Linked DNA regions of Vreelandella piezotolerans. The protein of the gene in region 1 interacts with the protein of each later gene in a pairwise test. Links are inferred from orthologs where the notes say so. Each region holds a gene or a part of one and is shown on either strand. Other genes may lie near its edges. The genes, in order: GYM47_RS13725 and kdsB.

Region 1 (10,586 bases):
CGACCTCCTCGACTTTGGCCGTGACCATGATGATCGGGAGCTGGGGCCACTGTTGGCGAATTTCCCGACAGAGCGTCAGGCCATCCTTACCTGGCAGCATCACGTCCAATAGCACTAGGGACGTCGCGTGTTGAGTGAGCCATGGCATGACCTCGCCACCGTGGCCGATGATGGTCGGGGCGAAGTTGTTGTTTTGCAGATAGTCGGCCATGAGCCGGGCGATTTTGGGCTCGTCCTCGACGATCAGTAAAGGAGTATCCTCTGTGAGGCCGTCGTGAGATGAAGCGTCGGGGTGTGCAGCACTCTGAGACATATCGGCTCGCTTATGATCGGATTATGAGGCGCTTAGCAGCGGTAAGCGGAGGATCCAGGTCAAACCGCCCAGGGGCGAAGCGCTAGGCGTGAGTGTGCCGCCGTGGGCGGCGACGAGGGCGCTGGCAATGGAAAGCCCCAAGCCGCTGCCACCGCTGGCGCGGTTGCGGGAACCCTCCACACGATAGAGCCGCTCGGTCAATCGTGACAGCTCCTCTGGGGGTACGCCAGGCGCGCTGTCTTGCCAAGTAATCACTGCGTGGTCGCGTTCGCAGGTCAGGGCGACGCTTAGCTGACCAGGCGGTTGGGTATAGGCACAGCTGTTGTCCAGTAAGTTGTTCCATAGTTGGCGCAGCCGCTGGGCATCGCCACGTATCATGACGTCTGGTGCCAGATCGGTGCTCAGTGAAAGGCCGCTCTCTTCTAGCCAACGGTCGGCATCGTTCAAGCGACTTTCCAGACTCTCACTGAGGTTCATGGGGGCTAGCTGAATATCCAGCGCGCCCGCGTCGCTTTGGGAGAGCAAGCGTAAATCGGCCACCAACCGCTCGAGTTGGACCACTTCCTGGGCCAGTGACCCCAGATTTTCTTGGTTGAGCGGGCGGATGCCATCCTGCATGGCTTCGATTTCTCCGCGCAGAACGGCCAGCGGTGTGCGCAGTTCGTGGGCAGTGTCCGAGACCCAGCGGGCGCGGGCTTCGCGGCTGGCTTCGAGCGTGGCGGCCAGCACGTTGAAGTCCCGTGCCAAGCGCGATAGTTCGTCTCGTCCGCGCTCTGGCAAGCGAGTGTGGTAGTCGCCTTCGGTCAACCGCAGGGTGGCGCCGGCTAACGCTCGGGTACGTCGCCCAAGCCACCAGGAGAGGCCTCCTGCTAGAAGCAGCGAGGCAAGCCCCAGCGAGATGACGATGAGTACCAGATTGCGCTGCTGGCGCTCTAAAAACCGGCTCTCCATGCGCTCCATCATCTCTTGCGGTGGACGAAAACCCAGCGCGCCAATCGCTTCTCGCTGGCCGCTTGGGGTCATATCGCTATACAGCATCAGCCAGCGCCAGCCTATCGAGCCGCGCGGGGTATCCGTCGGCGGTATCACATACTCACCGTCGCTATCGCGCAGTGCGAAGTCTTGTGCCTCGCCCAAGGGAGAAGGGCGATCACGATGCTCTTGGCCCAACTCGAACCGGACGATGTAGGGCCAGCGCTCTGGAGACGCTTCCAACCATGCCCAGTCGCCTTGGGTCTCCCAGCGGGTAATGAGCCCGTCGGCGAGCAGCGTGGCCCGCCGCTCTTGGGCTTGATTGAGGTACTCGAGAAAACCGCGGTCGATACTGTACGACACGGCCAGAAACACGCTGGCCGCAATGGCGACGTTGACGCTGAGAATCACGACGAACAGCTTTAGCCCCAGCCGCGACGGTCGCCACTGGCGAAGTCGACTCCATCTACGCATTAGGTCATATCCGTTTGGCTAGGCGGGTGTGGTGCGCTCAACCGTTCACGCAGATTTTCCAGGCTTAGATAGAGGCACGGCACCACCAGCAGCAGAATCAGGGTGGCGAACAGCATGCCAAAACCAAGCGAAATCGCCATGGGAATCATAAAACGAGCCTGACGGGAGGTTTCCAAAATCATCGGCGCAAGCCCCAAAAAGGTGGTCAGCGTGGTCATCATGATCGGCCGCAGGCGGCGGGTTGCGGCCGCCACGATGGCTTCTCGCGGGGCCAAGCCTTCACGACGCTTGCGGTTGGCGTAGTCGATCAACACCAGCGCATCGTTAATCACCACGCCGGAGAGTGCTAGCATACCCAATAGGCTGATGATCGACAGCCCAAAGCCCATGAGTAGATGCCCACCTACCGCGCCCACGATGCCAAACGGAATGGCAGCCATCACCAGCAGCGGCTGCAGGTAGCTTCTGAAAGGAATGGCGAGCAGCGCGTAAAGCGCGGCGAGCATCAGCCACATGGCGGTGCGCAGCGTGGCGAGGTTGTCGGCGGTGTCCTGCTGTCGGCCGCCCATGCTCACTTCGAGCCCCGGCCAAGTGTTGCTGAGCGTTGGGAACACCTCTTCTTGCAGGGTGGCGATTACCTGATTAATCGCTTGGTCACCCTCGGAATCGGCGGTGACGGTGAGGATGCGCCGCCCATCGATCCGCTGTAGGCTGCTGGAGGCCTGGCTCAGTGTGATATCGGCGACTCTCGAGAGCGGCACGCTCATGCCGTCCGGCGTGCGGATCGGCAGACGGTAGAGCTCGCTAAGGCTGTTACGCGACGTCTCTGGCAGGCGCACTTCCACACTGACTTCCTGACGACCGATGAACTGCTCCACTGCCGTGGCGCCTTGCAACGGGCCGCGCAGCGCCTGAGCCAGGTCACTACCGGTCAGCCCTAACGAGCGCCCCTCGGCGGATAGGCGCATTTCGAGTTGAGGCTTGCCGTCGCCCAAGCCGCTGTCGATATCGGTCAATCCATACTCGCCAAGTCGTTCTGCCAGACGGGCGGCGGCGGCTTCCAAGACGTGGGTGTCAGGGTGGGAAAGGCGTAGGCTCAAGGCCGCGCCGCTGCCTGGGCCGCCCACATCAGATTCGAAGCGAACCGACTGCGCGCCTAAAAGATCCCCAGTGAGCTCTCGCCACTCCCGGGCAATACGTGACGGTGGCCAGGCGTCCAGGCTTTCTGGCGCGATATCCAGACGCACTTCCAGGCTTTCGCCGTCCAAACGACTGCGAGTGCTGCGAAAACTAAGGGTCTCTTCTCGCTCGCTGAGCTGCTCGGCGGCGTCGAGCAACTGCTGGCTCAGCTCGCGGCTCACGCTGATGTGACTGCCAATCGGCAGCGTCACGCTGGCCTGCACCTGATCCGACTCGACCCGGGGCATCAGAGAGAATCCGAGCCGGCCGCTCATCGCCCAGGCCAGCGTCACGCAGAGAATGGCCACTCCCACGGAAACGGTCAGCAGGCGCTGGTCGAGCGCGCGCTGCAACAAGGGTTCGAACTGCCGGTAGGTAACGTGATGCAAGCCGCGCTGCATGCGCAGGCGCACCGCTTCGATGGGTCGCTGCCAGGCGGGCGTTTGGCGGGGCTTGCTGGCATGCGCCAAGTGGGCAGGCAGAATGAATAGCGCTTCTACCAGAGAAATGATGAACACCGTGATCACGACGACCGGTACGGTGGCAAAAATCAGCCCCAAAAAGCCCGGCAGAAATAGCAGCGGTAGAAACGCGACGATATTGGAGAGAATCGCGAAGGTCAGCGGGGTGGCGATTTCTTGAGCGCCTTTGACGGCCGCATCGCGCAGCGAATAGCCTTGCTCCCGATAGCTGTAGATGTTTTCACCCACCATGATGGCGTCATCCACCACGATGCCCAGGGCGATGATGAAGGCGAACATCGACATCATATTGAGCGACACGCCGACCCAGGGTAGAAACAGCATGGCCCCCAAAAACGCCGTGGGAATGCCGAGCGTGACCCAAAAGGCCAGCCGCGCCTCTAAAAAAAGTGCCATCAAGAACAGCACCAGGGCCAAGCCCATCCAGGCGTTTTTCAACAGTAGGCTAAGACGGTCCTCATAGACCTCCGAACTATCCCGTGACACGTCCAAGCGAACGCCATCAGGTAGGTTGGTGCGTAGTCGCTCCAGCTCGCCATAGACCGCATTGGAAATGCTAGTAGGGGTCTGATCGCCGATTTGGTACACGTCCACCGATAGCCCTGGCAAACCGTTGTAGAACTCCTCTCGGTCGGTTTCGGCAAAGCCCTCGCTGACCCTGGCAATATCGCCCAGCACCACGGGAGCGCCCTGGGCGGTGGTCAAGATCGGCAGCTCGGCGAACTCGTCGGCGCTATTGCGTCGTCCTTGGTAGCGGATCAGCCACTCGCCTTCGGCGGTAGTGAGCTGGCCGCTGGCAAGATCCAGCGCCTCCTCGGCAATGCGGCTGGCCAACTGCTGATGATCCAATCCGTAGCGCTCGATGGCCTCTTCATCCAAATGCACCTGAATCTCTCGCTCACGATTGCCCGAGAGCTCTGCGCGTGAAATACCGCTCGTGGCCTGCAGCTCGGCACGCACGCTCTCGGCGGCGTCGTGGAGAGCGGCCAACCCAACGCTGCCATACACCTGCAGGCTGACCACACTGCGTGAGCGGCCTGCCAGGGTGAAGCGGGGCGGGTCGGCGGCGGCGGGCAGGGTAGTGATGGCATTCACGGATTGTTGAATATCCTGGTACGCCCGCATCACGTCGATGCCATCGATCAACGTAGCGCTGACCACCCCGCTGCCCTCGCTGGCACTGGCGGTTAGCTCATCGATGCCTTCGACATCGGCAATGGCGGCCTCGACCGGCAGTAGCAAACTCTGCTCGACGTCCTCTGGCGTAGCGCCCGGATAGCTGATGGTGACCTGGACGATTTCCGTCTCGAATTCGGGAAACACCTCTTTTTTGATCGCCAGCGACGCCATCAAACCGCCGACGATGAACAGCACCATCAACAGGTTAGGAGCAACGCCATGATCGACCATCCATGCCAACGGTCCTTTGCGCATCATCGAGCCGCTCCCTCATTCTGAGCGGGCGTGTCGCCGCGCTGGCGAAGGCGAACTTCCTGACCTTCTCGCGGCTGGGCAAGGCCCGCGACCACTACCCGTTGGCCGGGCGCCAGGCCGCTGCGCACCAACACGTCGTCTTGGCCGCGGTAGGCCAGCGTTACCTGAGTGCGCTGTAGGCGGTTCTCGTCGTCTACCCACCACACCTGCTCGCCGGGGCGCAGCGCTGCCGAAGGCAGCGCGATCAGTGGCTCTTCGGCGGTGGTGTGGAACGCCACACGCAGCACATCGCCCATCCGTAGGGCAGGGCCATCGTGATCGAGCGCCAGCGGATCGTCCACGGCGATCAATAGCTGGGCCTGCAAGCCGTTCTCTTCGAGGTTGGGTAAAATAGAGAGCAGGGTGCCTTCTCTGGAAGCGCCTTCCGGCCAGCCTTGGCTGGAGAGCGTGACGCTGCCCCCCGGCGACAGCCAGTCCAGCGATTCCCCCGGCAGTGATGCGCGCACCCAGAACTGCTCGACGCCGACCAAACTCACCACGGCGGTGCCTTGGCTCAATAGACTGCCAGCGCCCACCAAACGCTCTTGGACCATGGCTCGCCACGGGGCGGTCAAGGTCGCACGCTCCAGGTTGAGCGCCGCTTGGTCTCGCACCACGCGGGCTTGGGTCAATTGGGCCTGTGCCTGACGAAGCTGTGGTTCTCGCAGTACCAGGGAGCGGCGTTCGGCGCTGAGTTGGCGTCCAAAGGATTCATACTCGCTGCGCGCGCGCTGCTGTTCGGCCTGCTCCAATGCTAACTGCGCCTGAGCATTCGCCAGTTGAGCTTCGGCGTCTTCGAGAGCCAAACGCAGGTCGGCTTGATCGATATAGGCCACCGGTTCGCCCTGTTCCACGACTCGCCCAGGCAACACGCCCTCGCCAAAGCGTTCGAGCTGGCCCGCTACGCGGCTGGCAAGCTCGGTGGCTTTCTCTGCTTCCACGCGGCCGAAACCCTCTAGCGTGGGGGATTGCAGCCGCTGTTCGGTGGTGATGACATCGACCACCGGCGGCGTTGGCGGCGGGGGCGGACGACGCTCGACCCGAGGCGGTTGGCTGACGATCCACCACGCGAGCGCCAAACCACCGACGAACACCAGCAGTGCTGCCAGTGCACCAATACCGATGCGGCCTTGCTGAAAGAAAGCGTAAGAGCGAAAGGGGGTCATGGACGGGTGATATCCGTTGGCTAAGAGCGAAAATTCCAGAAAAATAGGCGTATCATGCTAGCATCACCGATTGCCGAGCAGCGATTAGGTAAGCTTTGTGCAAAGAGTGTGCAAGCCGACAAGAAGCGCTTTTTTTGCACCCGGCGCTGACGAACTGCGCTATAACTGCCATCATCCATGTGAAAAGCCATAGACTTCCTGGTCTGTACGACGTTATGAAAAACACCGCCACCCGCGACAAACTCATTGATTCTGGTGCCGAGCTGATTGCCCAGCAGGGCTATAATGCGACGGGTATCAATGCTGTATTAAAAACCTGCGGTGTCCCCAAAGGCTCGTTTTACCACTACTTTTCCAGTAAAGAGGACTTCGGCTTGGCGGTCATCGAGCGCTTTGCCGACGATTACGATGCGTCGTTGGCGGCGCTGCTGGAAGATACGACGCTGGCGCCTCTCGAGCGCTTGCGCCGCTACTTCGCCACCGGTCGCGCCCACATGCTCGATTGTGATCACACCACCGGCTGTCTGATCGGCAACCTTGGTCAAGAGCTCTCCGGTCAGAGCGATACCTTTCGCGATGCGTTGAACGTGGTGTTTCAGCGTTGGGAAAGGCGTTTCGTCACCTGCCTAAACCACGCCCAAACCGACGGGACGATTAATACAGCCATCGCGCCCGAGTCGCTGGCGAGCTTTATACTCTCTGGCTGGGAAGGCGCGATTCTACGAGCCAAAACCCTCAAATCCGTTGCGCCTATGGAACACTTCGAAGCCATTTTGTTCGAGCACGTCTTGGTACCTCGCTAGCACGCTAGCGCTCAGTGACGCGCGCGGAAGTGGTGATCTCCACTCTGCACGTCGTTGTTCACGGCGGCGAGCAGCGACGCATCTAGCGACGGATCATCCATGGCTAGCAAACCGCACTTGGCTAGCGCCTCGCGTAGGCTGACCTGTTCATCCAGGCGTTGATACACCACTCGAACACAGCAGGGCATGCGTTCACTGTTGTCCGCCACGCCCATTTTCAGGCCGGTGAGACGCGTGACCTGGCTCTGAAAGCTGGGAAACAGAATGGTTTGGGTGATTTCGTGACCGTTGAGGGTTTCGTGGTCGACCAAAAACAGCCGATCGGCCAGCTTGACCGCGGCGCCGACGTAGCGGTTATGACAGGGTCGCTTACCCGGTATTACTTGCATGCGCTCGGTACGCTGGTAGACCACGCCGCCTTCTCGTTTTTCCAAACACACCAGTGTGCGCATTAAATAGCCGGGGCGCGACATCGAGTGATAAAGCTCGAAATAGCGCCCCAGATAGCGTTCCAAACCTTCGCTACCCCGCTGGATGAGCGCATTGGGCCAGGGCAGTGAGGTGCTTGCGGTGTCGGCGTTGAGCTGCCCGGTTTGAACCAGCGCTCGGAAATCGTGATGGGGCAGGGCAATATCGTCTGGCGTTACGCCAAAAAAGTGGCAGATCCGCTGGAGCGCCGCATGGCTGGGATAGTAACGTCCGCTGAGGTAGCGATTGAACTGTGCCCGATTGATCGGTAGACGACGGCACACGTCGGCAATCGAGGGATAGTAGCTGCACAGCAGGCGCAAATTGGCCACAAATTCATCGTGCATGGGCGTGACTCGGAGCTCTTGGGCGGTGGCGGTGCGGCTAATGTGCCGCCTTGCGCCAGCGAGTGCAATGCTTTGTACGGACTTTCCGCCCATGGAAAGGGGCGCCACGCTGAATGGGGGAGGTGAGCGAGTGTTCGAACATTTCGAGAAGCAGACACGCCGCGTCAATGGCGTCGAGATTGCCTATCGGGTAGGAGGAAGCGGCCCAGCGTTGCTGCTGCTTCACGGCCATCCGCAGACCCATGTGATTTGGCACAAGGTAGTGGATACGCTTGCCCAGCACTTCACGGTGATTGCCGCCGACCTGCGCGGCTATGGCGATAGCAGCAAACCCGACGACGACCCCGAGCACCTCAATTACGCCAAGCGCACCATGGCCGCCGATATGGCTGAATTGATGAGCGCGCTTGGGTTTGAGCGGTTTAAAGTACTGGCCCACGACCGTGGCGCGCGGGTGGCGCATCGTTTAGGCGTTGATCACGCCGAGCGGGTCGAGCGGATGGTGCTGTTAGATATCGCCCCGACGCTGGCGATGTATCGCGGCACGAATGAAGCGTTCGCACGCAGCTACTGGCACTGGTTCTTTCTGATTCGCCCTCAGCCACTGCCAGAAATGCTGATTCAAGCCGACCCCGCTCAGTATCTACAAAGCGTGATGGGCGCCCGCAGCGCGGGCATGGCGCCCTTCGCCCCAGCAGCGCTGGCGGAGTACGAGCGCTGCCTCTCGCTTCCCGGCACGGCCACCGGTATCTGCGGCGACTACCGCGCCAGCGCCACCATCGACTTGGAGCACGACCAGGCGGATATTGACGCGGGGGTAAAACTCTCCTGCCCGATCAACGTGATGTGGGGTGCCGAAGGGGCGATTGAAGCCTGCTTCGATGCCTTGGCTGAATGGCGCAAGGTAGCGACGCAGGTAGAGGGCAAGGCGCTGCCCTGCGGGCACTACATTGCCGAGGAGGCTCCTGACCTGCTGCTGGAAGAAGCGCTGTCGTTTCTACACCAGGATGAATGACATTAGGCGCCAGCAGCACTGAACATCGCGTCGGTTCTGCTAGCGCTACTCTTAACGTTCCATGCTGCTGACGATCAGTGCCGCATTGACGCCACCAAAACCAAACCCGTTGCACAATACATGCTGAGTGGCGTGCTGATGCGCCGACGTGACGAAGGTCAAATCCTGCATATCCTCGTCGCACGCCTCCAGGTTAATGGTGGGCGGGAGTTGCTGATGCCGGAGTGCCAGTACGGAAAAAATACTCTCTATGCCGCCGGCTGCGCCCAACAAGTGGCCTGTGGCGGCTTTCGTTGCCGATATGGGAATAGCGGGCAAGCGCTCACCGAATACGTTGCGCAATGACGCTATTTCAGCCCGGTCGCCAACGGGTGTGGAGGTGGCGTGGGCATTGATATGGTCAATCGCATCAGGATCTAGTTTGGCCATCCCTAGCGCCGCTTGGATCGCGGCGGCTGCGCCAGATCCATCTTTTGGACCTGCCGTCAGATGGTAGGCGTCCGCGCTGGTACCGTAACCGCTAATCACTGCTAAAGGCGTGGCGCCCCGTGCCATCGCATGGTCAAGGGTTTCGATCACCATGACGCCAGCGCCTTCTCCCATGACGAAACCGTTACGGGCGTTATCAAACGGTCTGGAGGCACGCTCCGGTGCGTCTGCCTCTGTGGAAACGGCCTTTAAAGCGTTGAAGCTGGCGAGTGAAAGCGGGTCGATGCACGCTTCGGCCCCGCCGACGAGGGCGACATCGGCTTCGCCATTGCGGATGATGCGCATGCCGTCTCCAATCGCCTGTAGTCCTGCTGCGCAAGCCGTTACTGGGCACCCCAGCGGGCCTTGAAATCCATAGCGAATGGAGAGATTACCAGCGGCCAAATTGGCTAGAAATGCGGGCACCGTGAAGGGGGTGATTTTACGATAGCCGCGCTCGACAAGTGTCCTTTGTGCTTGTGTGATGGTAGGAAACCCGCCAATACCAGAGCCAATGATGGTAGCCGTTCGGCGTTTTTGCGACTGCTCGACGGGGAACCAATCGGCCTGCGACAGTGCCTCTTGGGCGGCTGCTAACGCGTACAGGCTGAACAGGTCCATTTTGCGCTGCTCTTTGGGGGCGGCGATGGCACTCAAGTCAACGCCGCCGCTGGGGTCCTGGTGAATGCTTGGTACCGTCCCAGCAATTTTGATCGGGATATTGCTGGTATCGAAGCGGTCAATGGTGCTGATGCCAGACTGGCCGTCAACCAGGCGCTGCCAGCTTTTATGGACGCTGTTGCCTAGCGGGCTGACCATGCCCATGCCGGTAATCACAATAGGTGACTGCATAAGTGACTCCTGAATCAGTAGTGTGGTCACCCTAGCAATGGGCAGTATATGATCAAGATAATATTTAGCTGACGCACGATGAGGTGAGTATGCCTTACCCCAAGAGCCATAAATCGAAAACCAAAGAGCGCATTTTGGCGTCGGCGACCGAGCTATTCAGCCGCAACGGGTTTCAGAAGGTATCGATTGGCCAGATCATGAAGCTGGCGAAGATGACTCACGGCGCCTTTTATGCCCATTTCGCGTCAAAAGAGGCCCTCTACCATGAATCCGTACGCCTGACCATCGATAACAGTCGGGCCGCTAGACTGGTAAAAGGCCCTCTTTCGTTAAAACACCTGACCGAATTAGTCGATAATTACTGCAATCTCCAAGAGCTGGAAGCGAAGCATAAGCCTGGGCCCGAGGCGGTGCTGTTCAATGAAATAGGCAGTGAAAAAGCCGAAATCCGCACCCTGTTCGAAGCGTCTTACATGAGTATGAAAAAGATGCTCGAAACGCGGTTGATGGCGCTTAGCAAGTTGAAACAACTTCCCTTTGCCGCTGATCGCAACGCGATTGCGGATAAGTCGCG
Region 2 (10,762 bases), 720 kb from region 1 along the record:
TTCGTAGGTTTTGCGGGCAGGCCAGCGTCCGGCCACCAGCGCCAAATAGCGTTTGTCCATGCCGTGTTTTTTCAAAGACTCGTTGAGAGTAACCAACGCATCACGGGACTTGGCGAGCAGTAAACAGCCGGAAGTATCGCGATCGAGACGATGCACCAACTCCAAGAACGTCAGGTCGTCACGCACTTGGCGAAGAGCCTCGATCAAGCCAATCTTGACACCACTTCCCCCATGGACGGCCAAGCCCGACGGCTTGTTCATCACCATCCAGTCGGGCCCTTCCATGATCACGCTGCCCACCAGCAGGTCGCGCAGATTATCGCTGACTTCTTTCACCGCCTCTTTAGGGGCAAGACGCAGCGGCGGCACTCGCACCAAATCACCCGACTGCAGGCGATAATCGACTTTGACCCGTTTTTTATTGACCCGAACTTCCCCTTTACGAACGATACGGTAAATCAGTGCGCGGGGAGCCCCTTTTAATCGGGTCATCAAAAAATTATCGATTCTCTGACCTGCTTGTTCCGGGGCGATTTCCACCCACTGTACTTCACGCCCTTCGGACATTGCCGCTTACTCCTGGTGACATTCTTTGACGTCAGATTAAAAACGGCATTCTAACGTAGAGCTCCCGGCATTGCGTCAATTGCTGGTGGTTGTCTTTACTGTTATATTCCAAAGCGCTCATCGGCCAACGTGGCCGGGCCGAACGTGGCCCGCTTTTATAACATTGGTATAAAGAAGGATGTTCCACGTTTTGGCTTCGCACCTGCACGACCAACACGCAGGTCAGAGCGCACTCAGTAGTGATAAGTGTACGCACTACCTACTGACAACGTATTGAAATGCAGTAACTCTGTCGTTTGACACCCGTCGGACGAGAGAGAACGTCAGGCTCGGCCAGAAACGGCGGGCCCGTCACTAATTAAACGTTACGCCTCAGCCTTGCAGCCTCTTTTCGTCACAAGTCGTTGCAACGCTAGGGCGCTAAGATCAACGCTGTGCCGATACCGGCGTTGGCGAATCGATGAATGCCAGGTGTAGGCGGTGTCAGCAGAGCCGGATGGACGTGACAGCCACCGAAACATGTTCTGCCGCCGCCACGTACTCAACGCCCTTTCGGCCGGGTCGGCACGACTGCCTTCCCGGCTTAATGCGTCAGCATAACCATGCGCCGAGCACAAGCACGCAGCACCCAGCGATTCGCCGACGCACGCTTTCAAAAGTATGTCGGCACGCCATGCTACGTGAGACAACATGAAACGGATGCTAATTAACGCGACCCAGCCTGAAGAGCTGCGGGTCGCACTGGTAGATGGACAGCGCCTTTACGATTTGGATATCGAATCCGGCGCTCGGGAACAGAAAAAAGCCAATATTTATCGGGGTAAGATCACCCGAGTAGAACCCTCTCTCGAAGCCGCGTTCGTGGACTTTGGTGCCGAGCGCCACGGTTTCCTTCCTCTGAAAGAGATCTCGCGCGAATACTTCATCAAAGACGTCTCTGGTCGCCCTAGCATCAAAGAGGTGCTAAAAGAGGGCCAGGAAGTCATCGTTCAGGTCGATAAAGAGGAACGCGGCAACAAAGGCGCAGCGCTGACCACTTTTATCAGTCTCGCGGGTCGCTTTTTGGTGTTGATGCCCAACAACCCACGCGCAGGAGGGATTTCACGCCGTATCGAGGGCGATGACCGCAGCCAGCTCAAAGATGCAATGGGTCAGCTCACCGTTCCTGATAAAATGGGACTGATCGTTCGTACGGCCGGCATCGGACGTAGCTCCGAGGAGCTACAGTGGGACTTGGATTACCTCGTTCAGGTGTGGGAGTCCATCACGACGGAAGCAGGCAAACGCTCGGCACCGTTTCTGATTTACCGTGAATCCAACGTCATCATTCGCGCCATGCGCGACTACCTGCGCCAGGATATCGGCGAGGTATTGATCGATAGCCCCGAGATTCACGCCGAGGCGCTGGCGTTCATTCGCCAGGTCATGCCCTCGTACCAACAGAAGATCAAGCTCTACGCGGACGAAGTTCCGCTCTTCTCCCGTTTCCAGATCGAGTCGCAAATCGAAACCGCCTATCAGCGGGAAGTGAAGCTGCCATCAGGCGGCTCGATCGTGATCGACCACACCGAAGCGCTGGTCTCAATCGACATCAACTCCGCCCGTGCCACGCGGGGTAGCGATATCGAGGAAACGGCACTGCAAACCAACTCGGAAGCCGCCGACGAGATCGCCCGACAGCTGCGCCTGCGGGATATTGGTGGCTTGGTCGTCATCGACTTTATCGACATGGGGCCCGCGCGCAACCAGCGTGAAGTCGAAAACCGCATGCGCGATGCCTTGAAGCTGGATCGCGCGCGGGTTCAAATCGGTCGCATTTCTCGCTTTGGTCTGATGGAAATGTCGCGCCAGCGCCTGCGCCCTTCTCTCGGCGAAACCAGCGGCGTGGTGTGCCCGCGCTGCAACGGCCAGGGCACCATTCGGGACGTACGCTCACTATCACTCTCGATCATGCGTCTAATCGAAGAAGAAGCCATGAAAGAGCGCAGCGCCCAAATACGCGCCATCTTGCCAGTGTCCGTGGCCACCTACTTGCTGAACGAAAAGCGCAGCGTGCTGGCAGACATAGAGTCACGCCAAGGGGTTCGCGTGGTCCTGCTTCCCAGCCCTGACATGGACACGCCGCATTATGATGTCCAGCGCCTGCGGGATGATCATTTAGACGAAGATGATAGCCACTCGCTCTCCAGTTTCGAGCTGTCGACCGACACCGACGTCGGCAAAGAGCCAGACCCAAGCTTTGCGCCCCCTGCGCAGCGTGCCGAAGCTGCCGTGAAGAGCGTCGTACATAACGCCCCGGCGCCTGCATCGCTACAAACCGAAGAAGCGCCTGCCAAGGTAGCCGCCGCTCCAGCGCCGACCGCCGAGCAGCCCAGCGTACTCGGCCGCTTCATTCGCGGCTTCGCCAAGCTATTGGGCGGAGACGACAGCGCTCAGCAGACGGCTAAAGAGGCAGAAGCGCCACGCAAGCAGTCCGAGCAGCCAAGCCGCCCGTCACGCAACGAGCGCCGCAGCAAACCGGCCCAGGAGCGTAGCGACAGCACGCCCAAGCAGGAACAGCGCAGCGATAACGCCAAGAACGATCAGCGCAGCAACTCAGCAGGCAACACCGGGCCACGTAGCGAGGACGTTAGCGACAAGCGCAGCGGCCCAAGCCGTACGCGTAACCGCCGCCGCCACCCCCAACAGGACGATAGCAAAGGCCAAGAGAACGCGAAAAACCCGCGTCAGCAGAGTCCTAAAGAGGCCCAGAAAGAGACGTCCAAAGAAGAGTCTGGCAAACCTCAGGAGCCTCGTCGCGACAAGCCACGGGACGGCAAACCCAAGCAGGATAAGCAAGAGGAGCGCGCACCTGCGGCGCAAGCCGACGACGGACAGCAGGATGACGGCAAGCCAAAGCGCACCCGCAACAACCCGCGTAACCGCTCGCGTAAACAGGCACTCAATCCGCAGGCGGAAGCCGAGCAGTTGAAGCTGCAAGCCGAAGCCGCAAAGGCTCCCCAAGCCACTGATGGCATGGCCGACACAGCGCCTGCTGACGTGACACCCACGGTTGAGGCCTCCACACAGACAGCCGAAGCCTCTCAGGCAACGGCCACCGAGGCACCGACTGATGCCGCGACCCTACGAAGCGATCAGGCCGACCAGACGTCCGAAGTGAGCGCTGGCGAAGGTACTGGCGGAAGCACTGGAGAGAGCACCAAAGAGAGCACTCCCACAGAGCGCGCAGTCAACAGTGCCGACAAAGTTCGCAAACCGACGCGCCAGCGTCGTCAATCCAAGCCGGAAGCCACCGCTCAAGAAGCAGCGGCACCGAGCAGACCGCAGCCCGAGCCCGCCTCCACGGAAGCAGCTAGCCACGCGGAGCCTGACGACGCTACTACAGAACGCGCACGCACCGCGGACGTGCAGCAAGAACCCCACGTAGAGTCGTCAGCAGTTGAGGTGCCCAAAGCCGAAGTGCCGGATGCAAGCGTTGACGATGCGAGCGATGCTCAGGCTCAGCCAACTGATCACGCAAAGGCGCCGCAGGCCACGAACGCGCCTCAAGCGCCCGCGGCCACTCCGGCAGAGACCGAGGCAAGCAGCGCTGCGCCTGACAAAGCACACGCCCAAGCGGCGAAGACCGACGTATCGGTAGCGCCAGTAGCAGACGTCGATGCCCAGCCCACGGCAGAAGCGGAGCAGGACAACGTTGACACAGCGCCCTCTGCGAAGCCTGAAGACGACGCATCGACCTCCGAGGCGGCCACGCCGGCAAGCGAACGAACTGCCGAGAAGACGCCCAGCGATGCCGTCGCCGACGAAGCGACATCAGCGACTGCCAACGCGTCCGAGCAGAAACCCGCGGCCACTGCCTCGACCGACGAGGTGTCTGCGCCAGCGCCAGCTAGCATTGCCACCGACGAAGAAGCGCCTAAACCCCGCCGTCGTCGCCGTCGTGCCCATAACGATCCGCGTGAGCTGCGCAAGCAGCAGAACGCTCAAGGTCAGAACTCGCAAGAGTAACGGCCAAGCACAAAAAACCCCGCCTCGGCGGGGTTTTTTATAGCTACTCGATGTTTTGCTTAAACCACGCGAGGCTCGGGCTCCAGCGTGACGGCAAACCGATCGTATACAGCGTTTGCCACGCTTTCAGCAAAACGCAGCAGCCCAGGACGGTCGCCTCCCCCGAAGTGCACGAGTACCAGGGCTTGACGCTCATGCACGCCGAAAGCGCCGTCACGATAGCCCTTCAAGCCACACTGATCGATCAGCCATCCTGCCGCCAGCTTGGTTTGGTGTTGAGCTTGAGGAAAGTGCGGCATCTGCGGATATGTCTGTAGAAGGCGTTGCGCTTGAGACTCGTCCACCACCGGGTTCTTGAAGAAGCTACCCGCATTGGCGAGCACGGCCGGGTCTGGCAGCTTCTCTCGACGAATGGCGCAAACCGCCTGAGCGACCGCCAGTGGCGTGGGTGAAGCCGTCACACGAGAGGCCAAATCGCCATAGCCCAGCACGGGACGTGGGCACTCGGAGAGCCGAAGTGCCAGTTGAGTAATCACCACTCGACCAGCCAGTGCCCGTTTGAAGATACTATCTCGATAGCCGAACTGACAGGCCTGAGCGCTCAACCAGCGCACCTCGCCCGTGGCCAATTCGACCACCTGGACACCTTCCAGCACATCGCTCAGTTCGACGCCGTAGGCCCCAATGTTCTGTACCGGCGCCGCACCGCAATCACCTGGAATGAGCGCTAGATTCTCCGTCCCCCAAAGCCCTCTGGCCGCCAAGGCCATGACCAGCGAGTGCCAGTTGACGCCAGCGCCGACGAACGCCACGACGCTCTCGTTCTGGCGCTCCAACCACCAGTGGCAAAGCGCTGGGCGCAGCGCCATGCCCATGAGAGTAGGTGGCAAAAGTACGTTGCTGCCACCGCCGAGCAGCGTTATGGGCCACTGCCGAGCATGAGCATGGTGAAGCGCCGCCTGTAGGCTCGTTAGCGAAGTGGGCGCGGCATAGTGCTCCACCTGACAAGGCAGACGCAGCGTATTGGCGGCAGACAAATCCACCCAGGCTGCTGGTTGATTCACAGCGTCAGCGACCACGGGTCAACTCGTCGATCAATCCGGCACTGGCCTGCTCGATCATGTCCAATACCTGCTCAAATCCCTCCTCTCCGCCGTAGTAGGGGTCAGGCACATCCGTATTGGGCAACCCGGCATACGCCAATAGCAACCCTGTTTTGGCTTGACTATCGGCGGGCTGTAACGCATGAATGGCCGCCAAGTTATCACGATCCATACCTAGCACGTAATCAAACGCATGGAAGTCGTTCGCGGTTAGCTGTCGGGCACGCAGGTGGCTGATGTCCACGCCACGCCGACGTGCGGCCGCCTGGGCACGCAGGTCAGGGGCTTTACCCACGTGCCAATCGCCTACGCCGCAGGAGTCGATGTCGACAAGATGAGTGAGCCCTGCCCGCGCCAACGCCTGCTGAAATACGCCTTCCGCCGTGGGCGAACGGCAGATGTTGCCCAGACAAACGAACAGTACGCGTGTCATGACCGCCCCTCCTCTACCGCCAAAAGCGCTCTGACACGCGCTAGATCCTCTTGCGTATCCACACCGGCAGGATTCACCGCGCTGGCCAACGCCACTTGAATCGCGTAGCCATGCTGGAGAGCGCGAAGCTGCTCTAACTGCTCCAATTGCTCCAGCGTAGAGGTCGGCAAATCCTGATAAGCTGCCAAAAAGCTTGCCCGATAGGCATAGATACCGATATGGCGTAGCCATGCATCGGTTTCCAATAGGTTGGGCTGGCGTGTGAAGTGCTCCCGATCCCACGGAATCGGTGCTCGAGAGAAATAAAGCGCACGCCCTTGCAACGAGCGCACGACTTTCACCACGTTAGGATTGAAGAGCGTATCTACATCCGTGATCGGTTCCGCCAACGTGGCCATCGCAGCATCGGGATCATCGGCCAAGCGATGCGCCACTTGGTCGATGAGTACGGGAGGAATAAGCGGCTCATCACCTTGGACATTGACTACCAGCGTCTCGTCGTCGAGACCGAGCTGCTCGACCACCTCGGCCAGTCGATCAGTACCCGACGGGTGATCGTCGCGCGTCATGACGACGTCTGCACCGTAAGACAGCATGGCGTCGCGAATGCGATCATCATCGGTGGCGACCACGACGCGGCTTGCCTGACTTTTGCTGGCACGTCGCCACACATGCGCCACCATCGGCTCTCCCGCAATGTCTAGGAGCGGCTTCCCCGGCAGCCGTGAGGAGCCAAAACGAGCGGGTACTACGGCGATGAACGGCGTCGACGTGTCTCCCATCACGCCTCCCCAGTGCGGCCAGGCGAAGTAGCGAGTTTTTCATCGGCATCCATGCGTCGCGCCTCTTCAGGCAGCATGACAGGAATGCCGTCCTGGATAGGGTACGCCAATCCGTCGTAATGGCAGCAAAGCTCCTGCGCGTCTCGGTCATACTTCAGTTTGCCGTTACATAGTGGGCAAACCAGCATCGCCAATAATTCCTTATCCATCGGTGCTTCCCCTTTGTGTCAAGTCGGACAGCTTATTGAGCAGCCAGTCCTCGAATGCGTGTGGAAGCTGCGCTTCCACGTCTAATACCCAGCTATCAGGCGGTGCAAACGCCTGACACTTCACGGCGTCTTTGGCCGTCATGATAACGGGGCGTTTCGATACGAACTGAAAGGTGCTGGTATCGAAAGGCTGATGGTCATTCAAAGGGTGCATCGCTCCGCTAACACCCAATGATCGAAGCGTATCGAAAAAGCGCTGAGGATTGCCAATTCCCGCCATCGCATCGACAGGAAGAGAAAATGGCAGCGGCTGAAGTGGCCACTCCTGCCCAGTCTTCAAGTAGCGCCAACGCGTGGGTACAAGTGTCATGGGCACCCCCTCAATACCCAGCGGACGCTGAGGAGTTCCGTTGATGATCACTGCATCTACGCTCGCCAACCGCGCCGGCGCCTCCCTCAGTGGACCCGCCGGAAGACAACGGCGATTGCCGAGCCCTCTAGCACCATCAACCACCACTAACTCAATATCGCGTCCCATCGCCAAGTGCTGCAAGCCATCATCGCTAATTAACACGTCGCACCCCTGCCGCATCAGCATATCGGCCCCGCGTGACCTCTGCGGATCGGCAACGACCGGTACCCCGGTCTGCTGAGCTAGCATGAGCGGCTCGTCACCGCTATGATGCGGGTCGGTTGACGGCGTTACCAGCAAGGGATAGACCGGCGCCTTTCCGCCATAGCCACGTGTGACGATACCCGGTGAAAACCCTTGCATTTTGAGCCAACGGCTTAGCCATGCGACCAGTGGCGACTTACCGGTTCCCCCCAAGGTAATATTACCGACCATGATCACCGGCACTGGCGCTCGCCATGTTGGCTTATCACCACGACGGTAAAGCGCCGCTCTCCGCCTCATGAGATAACGGTATAAAAAGCCGAGCGGATAGAGCGGCGTCAGCCACGCGCTGCCTTCATAGGCGGCTTTCAGCCAGCGCTGCGACAAGCTCATTCACTCTCCTGAAACTGAAGCTGATGGAGGGCTGCGTAGGCACCGCCTTTTTCCAACAGCTCAAAGTGCGTCCCCTGCTCCACGATGCGTCCCTGATCCATCACCAGGATACGGTCGGCACGCTCGATGGTGGAGAGGCGATGGGCGATCACTAGCGTGGTTCGCCCCTGACAGACGTGTTCCAGCGCTTTTTGAATATAGCGCTCGGATTCGGTATCGAGGGCGGAGGTCGCTTCATCCAAGATCAAAATAGGCGCATCTTTGAAGATCGCCCGAGCGATGGCAAGCCGCTGGCGCTGACCGCCTGAAAGCATGACACCATTCTCCCCTACTTTCGTCGCGTAGCCTTCGGGCAGCTTTTCGATGAACTCGCTGGCATAGGCGGCTTCGGCGGCGGCTTTGATAGCGACAGGATCAGGATCTGCCTCCCCATAGGCAATGTTGGCGGCAATCGATGCGTTAAACAGCGTTACCTGCTGGGAGACCAAAGCAATGTTCTGGCGCAACGGGCCTAAGGCATACTCGTCAGCATTGACGCCATCGATCAAGATACGCCCTTCACTCGGTCGATAGAAGCGCGGTAGCAGGCTCACTAAAGTGGATTTTCCGCTCCCCGAGCGCCCCACGATCGCCACCAACTCGCCGGGGGCAACGTCGAGATCAATGTGGTGCAGCACATTCGGGTGGTCGTCGTCATAGCGAAAGCTGACATCCTCGATCACCACGTGGCCACTTAGTTTGTTGGGTAAGCGTTTGCCCTCGTCTTGTTCAGGCGTCAGATCCAACAAGCCAAACAGCTCGGACGCCGCGGCAATGCCTTTCTGAATCTCACCGTTGATTTCGGTGAGCTGACGAACCGGTTTGATCATCAGCGCCGCTGCCGTAATGAAGGCAACGAATTCACCTGGCGTCATGTCTTCCATGAGTGAAGGTGCCATGGCCAGCCAAACCAATAGCGCCATGGAAATCGCCACCAGCATTAGCACCACAGGCGAGCTGACCGCGCGCGTCATGGCCTCCTTCATGCTTTGGCGACGGTTCTCTTCACTGACCCGTTCGAAACGCTGCTTCTCATACGCTTCTGCACCGTGGGTACGCACCACTCTATAACCGGAGAGCGCCTCTGAAGCAACGTGCGTCACATCACCCATGGAGTGCTGAATGCGCTTGGAGATACGTCGAAAGCGCTTGCTTACATAGCTCACGACACCCGCAATGATTGGCGTGACGCCCAGAAACAGCAGTGTCAGCATCCAGTTGGTCCAGAATAGATAACCGATCAGCCCAATGACGAACAGCCCTTCTCGTAAAATGATCGTGACCGCATTGGTGGCGGCGCCCGCTACCTGCTCGACATGATAAGTGACGCGTGAGACCAGATGGCCGCTAGAGTGGTGATCGAAGAAGCGCCCCGGCAGGTGCAACAAATGGGCAAATACGTCGCAGCGCAGGGTGTGAATGACATAGCGTCCAACGTAAGCCATGAAATAGGTGCTCAAGAACGTTCCTAGTCCGCGAGAGGCGAACATGAGCACGACGAACAGCGGCAAAAACAAACGAAAAGCGGCATCCGGATTCTGGATGCCGTCAATCAGTCGCTTCATCATCTCCGCCAGCGCCGTGCTCGATGCGGCATAAATCACGAACCCTACCACCGCTAACGCAAACGCACGCCAGTGTGGCTTTACGTACCCCAATAACCTTCTATATAACATCCAACCTGAATCAGTCACACGCGCTCCCGGCAGTAGTGTGCAGTGTCGGCGATTCTACCTGATGGTGGCCCGCTTCAACACCGCTGATGACCACCTGCAAGAACGCTCAGAGGCCGCAGCTCAATAGGCTGTTGCGGGATAAGCGAAAAACGCAGTGCGCCATCGTGGGCAGTACTCCACAGGCAGCTCTTCTGCTGGCGAAAGCGACGCACCACCTCATCGGCGGGATGCCCGAACGGATTACCCCTTCCTGCGCTAAACACGACGTGGCGGGGAGAGGTATCGCGCACGAACTGAACGCTAGAGCTTGTCGAGCTGCCGTGATGCCCTGCCACTAAGACGCTTACCGGGCCATCGAGCTGGTTGAGCAGCTGTCGCTCGATCTGTCGCCCGACATCTCCTGTCAGTAGCAAACGATGTTCGCCGACCTCTACCACCAACACGCAGGAGCGGTCGTTCGAGGAGAGCGCATTCTCCCCTTTCGGTGGCCAAAGGATACGATAGCGAACACCGTCCTGTTGCCACTGCTGCCCCTGCTGGCAAGGGTGACTGTCCACCGGCAACACTTCCCCCTCAGGAGCCCACCACTGGCGGACGCGGTGTTCGGACAGCAGTGCTTCGATGCCACCGGCATGGTCGGTGTCCGCGTGACTGACGATGACTCGATCAATGAGCTGGCCAGGGGGCCACAGGCTTTGCAGAGGCATGAAGCCGCTACGAAAACGCGGCCCCGTATCATATAACATCCGATAATGGGCGCTGCGCAGCTCGACCAACTGACCTTGCCCCACGTCATAGACGGTTACGTCCAGCCGTCCAGGGGCTAGCGTCGGCTCTCTAGGCCATAAGGGGAGTGTCGCGACGAGCGCCAGTGATGCGATACCCAGCCAACGCGGAATGGCGGGCAGCCCCCAGCACAGCGATACCAGCACTAGG

What was found.
Region 2: the proteins of GYM47_RS13725 (region 1) and kdsB interact in binary tests that used the Escherichia coli proteins (3 or more experiments, as listed by UniProt). The link is inferred for Vreelandella piezotolerans from one-to-one orthologs.

What each region holds. Positions count from the first base shown.
Region 1 is NZ_CP048602.1:2,990,120-3,000,705, reverse strand. What follows is about bases 5,245-8,068. They hold GYM47_RS13725 (TetR/AcrR family transcriptional regulator), read left to right. Parts: upstream 5,245-6,274; coding sequence 6,275-6,862; downstream 6,863-8,068. Other genes in these bases: GYM47_RS13715 (alpha/beta fold hydrolase), read left to right, coding at 7,808-8,068; GYM47_RS13720 (helix-turn-helix domain-containing protein), read right to left, coding at 6,874-7,770; GYM47_RS13730 (efflux RND transporter periplasmic adaptor subunit), read right to left, coding at 5,245-6,059. Outside these bases: GYM47_RS13745 (response regulator), read right to left, coding at 1-313; GYM47_RS13740 (ATP-binding protein), read right to left, coding at 335-1,759; GYM47_RS13735 (efflux RND transporter permease subunit), read right to left, coding at 1,759-4,857; more of GYM47_RS13730, read right to left, coding at 4,854-5,244; more of GYM47_RS13715, read left to right, coding at 8,069-8,692; fabF (beta-ketoacyl-ACP synthase II), read right to left, coding at 8,744-10,012; GYM47_RS13705 (TetR/AcrR family transcriptional regulator), read left to right, coding at 10,102-10,586. UniProt on the Escherichia coli protein: Involved in response to both electrophiles and reactive chlorine species (RCS). Represses the transcription of the nemRA-gloA operon by binding to the NemR box.
Region 2 is NZ_CP048602.1:2,272,055-2,282,816, forward strand. The notes cover bases 5,001-8,000. They hold kdsB (3-deoxy-manno-octulosonate cytidylyltransferase), read right to left. Parts: upstream 6,894-8,000; coding sequence 6,108-6,893; downstream 5,001-6,107. Other genes in these bases: murB (UDP-N-acetylmuramate dehydrogenase), read right to left, coding at 5,001-5,654; GYM47_RS10485 (low molecular weight protein-tyrosine-phosphatase), read right to left, coding at 5,644-6,111; GYM47_RS10495 (Trm112 family protein), read right to left, coding at 6,893-7,102; lpxK (tetraacyldisaccharide 4'-kinase), read right to left, coding at 7,095-8,000. Also shown: GYM47_RS10470 (RluA family pseudouridine synthase), read right to left, coding at 1-567; rne (ribonuclease E), read left to right, coding at 1,258-4,575; more of murB, read right to left, coding at 4,635-5,000; more of lpxK, read right to left, coding at 8,001-8,111; lipid A export permease/ATP-binding protein MsbA, read right to left, coding at 8,108-9,844; GYM47_RS10510 (DNA internalization-related competence protein ComEC/Rec2), read right to left, coding at 9,901-10,762. UniProt on the Escherichia coli protein: Activates KDO (a required 8-carbon sugar) for incorporation into bacterial lipopolysaccharide in Gram-negative bacteria.